DNA from 3 places in the Ruegeria sp. BB5 genome. Region 2 is predicted to be linked to each of the others. Evidence: riboswitches for the same ligand, from Rfam matches in the RefSeq annotation. Region 2 holds a riboswitch; each other region holds the start of a gene.
What was found. A riboswitch is a leader RNA that binds a small molecule or an ion and turns the genes downstream of it on or off. The one in region 2 is predicted to bind cobalamin.

Region 1 (3,267 bases), on a different contig from region 2:
GGCATGAGCGGTTTCGTATCCTTCATAGGTTCCGGCCCCGGCGATCCTGAGCTTTTGACCCTGAAGGCGGTCGACCGGATGCAAAAAGCAGATGCGGTGCTGTTTGATGACCTCAGCAGCGGCCCGATCCTAAGTCATGCGCATGACGATGCAGATCTGGTGGGCGTGGGCAAACGGGCCGGGCGACCCTCACCCAAGCAGGATCACGTGAGCCGCCTGTTGGTGGATTACGCCAAGACCGGTGCTCGCGTAGTGCGATTGAAATCCGGTGATGGCGGGCTGTTTGGCCGGCTGGAGGAAGAACTGGTTGCCCTGCGTGCGGCCGGGATCGAATACGAAATCATCCCTGGTATCCCTTCGGCGGTTGCGGCGGCGGCAGCAGCAGGAATACCCCTGACACGACGCCTGACTGCGCGGCGGGTGCAATTTGTCACTGGCCACGATGTCAGTGGCAAACTGCCCGAAGATCTGAACCTGCCCGCGCTGGCCGATCCGGATGCAACGACTGTGGTGTTCATGGGCAAACGGACCTTTCCCCTGTTGGTAAATGCACTGCATGAGCATGGCCTGCCGCTGGAAACACCAGCCCTGATAGCCGAATCCGTATCGACTCCCGACCAGAGCCTGCACCGTGCAACAATTGGCGCGCTGTCGCAAAAGCTGGAGGCCGAGATCGGCACAGCCCCGGCGCTGATCCTGTATGGCCCGTTGGCAGAGTTCGACGATGTTTGAATTGTCTCTGATCGGAATTGGCACTGGCAACCCGGATCACGTGACCTTGCAAGGAGCAAATGCCATCCGCGATGCAGACCTGATCCTGATCCCGCACAAGGGTGAGAACAAGGCTGATCTGGCCGGGTTGCGCGAAGAGATCATTGCAGCTGTGACTGGCACTCCGACGCAGATCGCCTATTTCAACATTCCCAAGCGCCGGGCTGATAATGGCTATCTACGTGGGGTCGACGAATGGCATGATGCCATTGCCCTGCGCTGGCACGAGGCGATTGCTGCCCATCCAGATGCGCGACAAGTGGCGCTGCTGATCTGGGGCGACCCGTCGCTTTATGACAGCTCGCTGCGAATCGCGTCGCGGCTGGACCCTCAGCCCTCGACACGGGTGATCCCTGGCATCACCGCGCTGCAGGCATTGACGGCCGCCCACGCCATTCCGATCAATGATCTGGGCGCGCCTTTTGTTGTGACCACCGGACGGCGGATCAGGGATGAAGGCTGGCCGGCAAATGCCTCGAAAGTAGCGGTAATGCTGGATGGCGAGTGTTCGTTTCAATCCCTGGACATGGCCGATTATGACATCTGGTGGGGTGCCTATGTCGGCATGAAAGAGGAAATCCTGATCAAAGGCGCTTTGACCGATGTGGCGCAGGAGATTCTGGACACCCGCGCCAAGGCACGTGCCGATCATGGCTGGATCATGGATATCTATTTGCTGAAAAAGCGCGTGATCTGACCTAAAAGGTCGCAAATGACGATTGCACCAGCGGCACCATAGAGGCTAAATGAACGCGTCTGGTCCTGCCGGAGACATCCGGATGCTAAGAGGGAATGTGGTGCGACTGCCATGGCAGCCAAATCCACAGCCGCCCCCGCGACTGTAAGCGGAGAGCCCCTGTTCAACCAGCCACTCCTGTTCTCAGGGGGAAGGCGAACAGAGGCATCGACCCGCAAGCCAGGAGACCTGCCAGGCGACAATTGAAACACCGGCCGTCGGGTGCGGCGGCAAAGGAGATTAAAAGATGGCAACACAAACGCAAACAGCATCCGCCTCGCGCGCCGGTATCCTTCCGGTCATGTTCGCGGTGGTTCTGGGTCTGGGTATCATCACCCTGACCGGTCACGTACAGGCCGCGGCGCTGCATGACGCAGCACACGACGTGCGCCACGCGACCGGCTTCCCCTGCCACTAAGACCATGTTCAGTCGTATACTGACCAGCGCGTTGTTCGCTGGTGCTGCAGCGGGGCTGATAGCCGCCTTGCTGCAGTTGGTCTTTGTGCAACCTGTTTTGCTGCACGCAGAGCTGTACGAATCCGGTGAGCTGGTGCATTTCGGAGCCGAAGCCGTTTCGGCGCATCCCGAATTGCCGGGCATGTTCTCGGAACTGACCCGTGACGCGCTGAGCGTCATCTTCACCATGCTGACCTATACCGGTTACGCGCTGCTGATGGTTGCCCTGATGTCCGTGGCCGAAGGCCAGGGCCACACGATTGATGGCCGTACCGGCGTGCTTTGGGGTCTGGCTGGGTTCATCGCCTTTCATCTGGCGCCTGGCTTTACCCTGGCACCAGAGGTGCCTGGTGTAGCGGCGGCTGACGTCTATGCCCGACAGGTCTGGTGGTTTGCCACGGTTGGTGCTGCGCTTGTTGCGCTGTGGTTGATTGCGTTTGGCGGCAACCTGATCAGCTATGTGATCGCAGCAGCCCTGTTGCTGGCACCCCATCTGATCGGAGCGCCCGAACCGGATGTGTTCACCGGCCCCGTCCCGACCGAGATCGGCGCTCTGTTCGCCGCTCGCGCCTTTGGCATCGGTCTGGTGGCCTGGGTTCTGGTCGGTGCCTTTGCCGGGTATTTCTGGCAAAGCGAAGGCAAACGCGTCGAAGCAGCGGCCTGATCCTCTCATATAATTACGCGCCGGGTTCTGCCCGGCGCGTTTCTTTTTGCCCTAAAGGAAAGAAAAATGGCACGCTCACTTGCCCTTTTTGCAATCGGCCTTGTGTTCGGTGGTGGTGCTGGTTTTGTGCTGGCGGCCGCCAATGGCGTCACGTTTGACGGCCACGATCATGGCGATCCGTCCCATCACGGCGGCGCGCATGCCGAAGCGATGGCCCATGACCATTCGACCACGGTAAACCTGCCCGCAGGGGCGGACGCGCCCAGCGTTGCAATCGCGCTGACCCAGGACCCGATGGCCGGGTGGAACCTGCACGTCATGCCGCAGAATTTCCGGTTTGCCCCGGAAAACGCGTCAACAGCCGACGTAGACGGCGAAGGCCACGCGCATGTTTACGTCAATGGCGAGAAACTAGCCCGGCTCTACGGCAACTGGATACACATCCCCGACCTTCCGAAGGGAGAGGTCGAGGTTTCGGTTTCGCTGAACGCAAACAGCCACAGCGCACTGACGGTCGACAACGTACCGGTCAGCGCTGCCGTGACCGTTCAGGTCGATTAAAGCGCCGGTATCCGCGCGCGCAAACACATCCGAAGTCGCCCGCAGGGTCGGGCGTCTTCGATCCAACCTGCGGGACTG
Region 2 (3,267 bases):
CCTTCCATAATGGCCACGCAATGCTCGCATTGGCCGCAGGGTTCCGTGGTCGGCTTACCCTCGCCATCGGGGCCGATGCAGTTCATGCCCTTGGCGATGATCCGGGCCGTGGTGGTTTTGCCGGTACCGCGAATGCCGGTCATGATGAAGGCCTGCGCGATGCGGTCGGCCTCGAACGCGTTTTTCAGCGTGCGCACCATGGCATCCTGACCGACGAGATCGGCAAAAGTTTCCGGGCGGTATTTGCGGGCAAGAACCTGATAGGCGGGGCTGGGCGTGTCGTTCATATCTGCTCTGTCGGATTCGGGTTCCGATGCAGCGTAGAGACCCCCGCCGCCCGCGTCCACAGCAGGCTTGGGTGAATTTCGGTTTGCAGCACAATTTGCACGCCTTAGAAGCGAGTATCAGGGAGGGTCCGTAGTGAGCCAGTTCGCACTTCATTCAGTTCAGATTGGAAACGGCACCGTTGCCTTGTCGCCCCTTCCGGGGCGCGGTGGCGGGTATACGCGGGACTTGGGAATGATCCGCGACTGGCAGCCGGATCTTGTGATCTCGATGACCACCGAGGTCGAAATACTGCAAGAGGGCGCAAGTGGGCTTGGCGAAGACCTGCACGCACTCAATATCGCATGGGTGCATCTGCCGGTTGCGGATTTCGGTACGCCGCCTCCTGAGGTTGACGCGGCGTGGGGCAGTGTCAGCCCTGCGGCGACTGATATCCTGTCCTGCGGGGGGCGGGTGCTGGTGCATTGCCGGGGCGGCTGTGGCCGGTCCGGGATGATCGTGCTGCGCCTTATGGTCGAGCATGGCGAAGACCCCGAGACAGCGTTGGCCCGTTTGCGGGCGGTGCGGTCCTGCGCCGTCGAGACCGACGGCCAGATGGAATGGGCAGCCCTTGGGCGGACGCGCGGCTAGATCAGAGCGCCACCTGCCGCTCTGCCTGTGCCACCGGGTTGGGCGGGATCGCTGTGACCTCAAGCATGGCGCAGGGGGGGGTGGTTAGCATGCCTGCGGGGCGCATGGTCACATCCGGGCCGAACATCATATCTGCGTAAGCATCCAGCGACTCGAGGGGCGCATCCTCGCTTGTTCCACAAAAGACCCGGATCAGGTCTTTTTGAGCGCGAAACCGTGCGCTGCATCCTTGCGTGCAATAGGCCAGCTCAGTGCTGCCGTCGAACTCAAAATCAAACGTCGTCGCAGGAACGGCCGCGTCCATCGCCTGCACGATCGCGCGCGCCATCTGTGCCAGCGCCGGACAGGTTTTTCCGGTGCGTTGGCAAACGGTTGCGGAATACTGGTTCGTCTTTGTCTTCCAGATCATATTGCGCCCTCCGCGCGTGGAACGGGGGCATGGATCAGGTGTGACAGCGTGCTGACGACCTGCCCGGACACCCCGCCCGAGTTTCGGTTTCTTGTTCGATGGCAGGTCTCCTGACTTGCGGGTCGTTGCGTTGCCGACCTTCCCAGCCTTGCGGCCAGTGGTGTTTCGGCATTGCTCACCGCTTACAGTTGCGGGGGCAGTCGCGGCCTTGGTTCGTTCCGGTATTCCGGGCAGAACCGCACCGTGTTCCCTTTTCATCCCGCCCCGGGGACCGGGGACGAGAACCATCACCCAATCGCTAGCGGGTAGGGGTGACCTGAGTCAAGCCGCCTTTTGGTGGGGCAAAGTGGACGCGTGGTCATGCGGAAACAGGATTGACTTAGGGTGGCAAAAGATGCCGTTTGGGGTGGTGAACTAATCGGTTCAGATTGAGGGCGCCATGCTGGATACCGCACAAGCTGTTTTAACCGAGGATTTTCAGTTTCCTTCTGGTTCGACCCAACTGTCGGCTCGGCTGTACCTGCCGGTGGCCGAACCTGGGATCGCAGTGGTGATCCACAGCGCCACCGGAGTGCCGCGCGACTATTATCAGCACTTCGCACGCTGGTTGGCTGCGGAACATGGCATTGCCTGTCTGACCTATGATTACAGCGATTTCGGTCATTCGCAGAGCAGGCCATTGAAGTCAGCTCAGGCCACGATGGCGGATTGGGCGCTGATCGACATGCCTGCGGCTCGGGCCGAGATGCGCAGGCGATACCCCGACGCGCAGCACTGGAGCATCGGCCATTCCGTCGGCGGTATGCTGGGGCCGATTCAGCCCGATATTGATCAGATCGACCGCATGATCTGCGTCTGCGCCGGGCCGGTGACTGTGTCGGACCATCCCTGGCCTTATCGGGCGTTGGCTTTGCTGTTTTGGTACGGACACGCGCCCCTGGCCGTAAAAGCGCTGGGTTACCTGCCGGGCAAGGCACTGGGATTCGGATCGAACCTGCCTGCCAGTGTCTATTGGCAGTGGCGCCGCTGGTGTACTGCGCCGCGCAACTACCTGCCCGAAATCGGCGTGTCCTTGCCCGAGGCCCGCTGGGCACAGTCAGACACACCAGTGGATCTGTTCAGCTTTGAGGATGACGATCTGGTGCCAAAGAACGCGGTCTGGCGGCTGGCTGATCTGTACGGGCCCAACGCACGCCGCCATTTGTTGTCTCCGGCCGAGTTCGGACTGTCCGAGGTTGGCCATATCGGTGCCTTTGCCCGGCGCAATTCGGCTGTCTGGCCACGGTTGATTGCCTAGGCCTGTTCGCAACAATTCAATGTCGGGAGTTTAAGTGAGAGGTTGGACATCGACCCAAGCGGGGCTCGTTGTGGCTGCTTCCTTCCGGACCTGACCAGGTTGGCGAGGCGCTCGCCCGCGCCAACCTCTCGGGGTCTGATATAGGCAACGGGCGCAGGAAACACAACCCGTCAGAGCGTCAAACGGATCAGCAAAAAGCCCTCATCGTCTTCTCCGACGACGTGGGGGTCATATTCTTCAAGCTCGGCAATGTGAGTTTGTGCCTTCGGACCGGTTCTTAATAGCGCAGTCGCGCCCTGCATCGAGGCAAAGCCAAAAGGATAGGACGCATATTGCAAGGGATCTTGCGGCAGTGCGCCGGACAGATAGTCCTGCAAGACGCGCTGAACAGGCAGGTTCGGCAGCGCGATGGGCTCGGCCTGATCAACAAAGGGAAAGTGACCCCCGCCATTGGCACGGTAATTGTTCAGTGCGACGACGAACCGTTGATCGGCGGCCATCGGTTGGCCGTCAAAGCGAATGTTGCGAATGCGCCGGTTGACGGGGTCGATCAAGTGACCGCCAGCGTCGAACCGAGCCGGTTGAGAGAGATCAAATTGATAAGTAAGCCCCTGTATAATATCAAAATTATGCCCCGCCCTGTTGA
Region 3 (3,267 bases), on a different contig from region 2:
CCCTTGTCCTGCGCCAGCGCCAGAACCTGCTGCAGGCCATAGGACCAATAAGGCACGCCGCCGATCAGGCGGATCAGGATGCCTCTCGCACCTTCCAGAGTTTGTTCGACGTAGGTGTCGACGGACAGAGGGTGTTTCAACGCCGTCAGATTGGCCAACCGCATCGTGGGCATCCGCCCCTCAGCCCCGCCACCGCGATGCCAGCCTGCCGCGAAAGCTCCGAGGTCGCTGTCCGAAAAGGACAGCACCACCAGATCCGCCGGGCTTTGGCCCAGATCGGTCGGGGTCTCGGTTTCCTCGAGCCCGTGGCTTTCGCGGAAGACGACGTGCATGGCTTACTCGGCGGCCTCGGTCACACCCACGAGGATCTCGCGGATCGCGGCCTCTTTGATGTCGTCATGTTCGGCAATCACCACCAGACGCGAGCGGCGCTCTTCGCCGGGTTCCCATGGGCGGTCGTACTGATGTCGCACGCGTGCGCCAACCGCCTGGACCAACAAGCGCATCGGTTTGCCTTGGACAGCGGCGTAACCTTTGACCCGCAGGATGTTCAGCTCATTTGCCAAGCGTTCGATATTAGCAACCAGTGCTGCCGGATCGGTCTGTTCCGGCAACTCGACGATAATGCTTTCGAAATCGTCATGTTCATGATCGTGGTGGCCATCGTGGTGCGACGGGCGTGCATCCATGTCATCCTCGGCGGCAGCCTCAAGCCCCAGTACGACGCGCACGTCCACAGCGCCTTCGGCAACTTCGACGACGGGCAGGGGGCGCGGAGCCTCGGCTGCGATCACTTCTTTGGCCTTTGCCACGCCTTCCGGACCAGCCAGATCGGGCTTGGTAAGCAGGATGATGTCGGCGCAGGAAATTTGATCCTCGAAAACCTCGGACAGGGGTGTTTCGTGGTCGATCGAGTCATCGGCCAGGCGCTGGGCGTCCACAGCCTCGACATTCGGGGCGAAGCGACCGGCGGCGACAGCCTCGGCATCGGCCAGAGCGATCACGCCATCCACGGTGATTTTCGAGCGGATATCGGGCCAGTCAAACGCTTTCAACAGCGGCTTTGGCAGAGCCAGACCGGACGTTTCGATCAGGATGTGATCAGGGCGCGGCTCCAGTGCCATCAGCGCCTCGATGGTCGGAATGAAATCATCGGCCACGGTGCAGCAGATGCAGCCATTGGCCAGTTCCATGATATTTTCCGCCGGGCAATCGGGAATGGCGCAGGATTTCAGAATGTCGCCATCCACACCCACATCGCCAAATTCATTGACGACAACGGCCAGACGCTTGCCCTGCGGGTTCTGCATTAGATGTTTGACCAGCGTGGTTTTGCCCGAACCCAGAAAGCCGGTGATCACAGTGACGGGGAGTTTTTCGAGGTTGCTCATTTCAGGGCTCCAATCGGGGGAATGCGGGCCGCACAGTTTTTGCGGAAATGTTCGGGACGTTCGCGCCATTTGACCAGACCGTCTTCGGCGGAGAGGTACTTGGTGACGCCTTCGACGATGGTGTCGACATGGTCGGTTTCGTTCAGGTTTTCGTACACAAAGGTCCAGCGGGTTGGTCCGCCGCGCAGCACTATGGAGCAACCCTGATCGCAATTTGACAGGCACTCGACCGGCTTCAGCACGATACCTTCGGGCAAATCGGCGTCTTCCAGTGCTTTGTGCAGCAGGGCACCTGGACGTTGCGCATCGTCTTCAATCGGCAGGCCACGCCGACAGGTCGTGCAGACCAGCAGCTCGACTGGTGCAGTCTCGGTCACGTCTCTCATCCCCCCAAATCCTCTTTGCAGGGGACGGGGTTTCATGCGGGCCACGTCTGCACATGGACCCGACACCGGATCACCCCGTCCGGTTTCAACTTCGGGCGCTGGCAGGTCTCCCGGCTTGCGGATGTCGGGGCGTTTGCCCCGGCAGATGTCCCGCCTTCCCGGCCTTGCGGGCCAGTGGCATTGGGCACCCTCTCCGGTCACGGTCGCGGGGGCGGCTGCGTTTGACGGTTGCCCGCTGACGCATTCCCTTTTCATCCATCCGAAGATGGACACCAACGCATGCGACATGCGGCACGGGCAGGGGGCTTGTCAAGCACGAGGCGCATGGTGAAATCGTTCAAACCGAAAAAGCGACCAGCCTGTGTCAATCCGCGGCATGCGCGGCCAGCCTCTCGCGCAGCCAAGCGCAAAACAACCCTGCCGCAGCGGTCGATTGCGCAGCGCCTTGTGTACTGATCAGGTAATGCGACTGGGCAAAGGGAATCGCAGGGCCCGCAATTGCAATCGGCGCGGCCTGCCGGATCGCATTCCTGGCGAACCGTTCCAGAACCGTTGCATAGCCCGCCCCGGCCATCACAAGTTGCAGTGCTGCGACCGAGGTGTCCACCGAATGTCGGGGCGGCTGGTCCGGAAGCGAGAGCCCGTTGGCCTGAAAGTACCGCGCCCAGTTGTCTTCGTATCCAAGGATATGAATCAGAGGGCCTTGCCGCAGTACGTTCAGGGTCGCGGGCGAGTCCCCGGCCCGGCATACCGGTACCAGCATTTCGTCTGTCAGCTTTTCGGACTGAACGCCGGGCCAATCGCCATAACCCAACCGGATTTCCACATCCACATCGCCGGGGGCCACGCTGTCATTCCAGATGTGCGAGACAAGGCGTACGGGGATCTCGGGGTGGCGAGCGGTAAAGTCGGGCAGTTCCGCCGCGACCCAATAGGTGGCTGTCGATATCGCCGCACGGATTGTCAGGGTCTGGCGAGAGGCAGGGCCGAACAGGCTGTTGGTGGACAGGGCGATGTCACCAAGCGCACGCCGCACAGTCAACGAATAAGACTGCCCCAGCTCAGTCAGTTCCAACCGCCGGGCATTCCGGGTGAACAGCTTTTGCCCAAGCTCGGCCTCAAGCGACCGGATATGCAATGAGACCGCCGTCTGCGTCAGGCCCAGCTCTTTTGCTGTGGTGGTAAAATTCAGATGCCGCGCGGCGGTTTCAAAGCTGCGCAACCATGTGGGGTTTGGAAGGCGGTCCATATATCACCAAATTATTTTGACCATAATTGGCATTATTAATCATTTTCGTTTCTAACAGACAACACTGATACTCGGCCCGAATACGACCGTCAGGAGGGAAACATGAAAGTCGGATTTATCGGTTTAGGAAATGTGGGCGGCAAACTGTCCGGCTCGCTTCTGCGCAACGGGATTGACCTGACGGTTCACGACCTTAACCCCGATTTGGTGGCCGAGTTTGTGGCCAAGGGGGCCGAAGCCG

Region 1: it holds a riboswitch for cobalamin, as region 2 does, so the genes downstream of both, ACR0DL_RS07720 (CbtB domain-containing protein) here and ACR0DL_RS18290 (hypothetical protein) in region 2, are expected to answer to the same signal.
Region 3: it holds a riboswitch for cobalamin, as region 2 does, so the genes downstream of both, ACR0DL_RS07650 (DUF1636 family protein) here and ACR0DL_RS18290 (hypothetical protein) in region 2, are expected to answer to the same signal.

Annotation. Positions count from the first base shown of each region.
Region 1 is NZ_JBQFUX010000001.1:1,546,121-1,549,387, forward strand. Features, by position in the region: gene ACR0DL_RS07705 (cobyrinic acid a,c-diamide synthase CobB) at 1-7, shown strand, start outside; gene cobA (uroporphyrinogen-III C-methyltransferase) at 4-732, shown strand; gene cobF (precorrin-6A synthase (deacetylating)) at 725-1,468, shown strand; cobalamin riboswitch at 1,512-1,718, shown strand; gene ACR0DL_RS07720 (CbtB domain-containing protein) at 1,755-1,925, shown strand; gene ACR0DL_RS07725 (CbtA family protein) at 1,930-2,628, shown strand; gene ACR0DL_RS07730 (hypothetical protein) at 2,695-3,189, shown strand; gene ACR0DL_RS07735 (DUF1636 family protein) at 3,186-3,267, opposite strand, start outside.
Region 2 is NZ_JBQFUX010000010.1:50,223-53,489, reverse strand. Features, by position in the region: gene ACR0DL_RS18300 (DNA polymerase III subunit gamma/tau) at 1-287, opposite strand, end outside; gene ACR0DL_RS18295 (protein-tyrosine phosphatase family protein) at 421-915, shown strand; gene ACR0DL_RS18290 (hypothetical protein) at 917-1,324, opposite strand; cobalamin riboswitch at 1,408-1,628, opposite strand; gene ACR0DL_RS18285 (alpha/beta hydrolase family protein) at 1,764-2,621, shown strand; RNA gene ffs (signal recognition particle sRNA small type) at 2,654-2,752, opposite strand; gene ACR0DL_RS18275 (bifunctional 2',3'-cyclic-nucleotide 2'-phosphodiesterase/3'-nucleotidase) at 2,792-3,267, opposite strand, start outside.
Region 3 is NZ_JBQFUX010000001.1:1,532,275-1,535,541, reverse strand. Features, by position in the region: gene cobN (cobaltochelatase subunit CobN) at 1-332, opposite strand, end outside; gene cobW (cobalamin biosynthesis protein CobW) at 336-1,391, opposite strand; gene ACR0DL_RS07650 (DUF1636 family protein) at 1,388-1,777, opposite strand; cobalamin riboswitch at 1,861-2,069, opposite strand; gene ACR0DL_RS07645 (LysR substrate-binding domain-containing protein) at 2,142-3,026, opposite strand; gene ACR0DL_RS07640 (NAD(P)-dependent oxidoreductase) at 3,129-3,267, shown strand, end outside.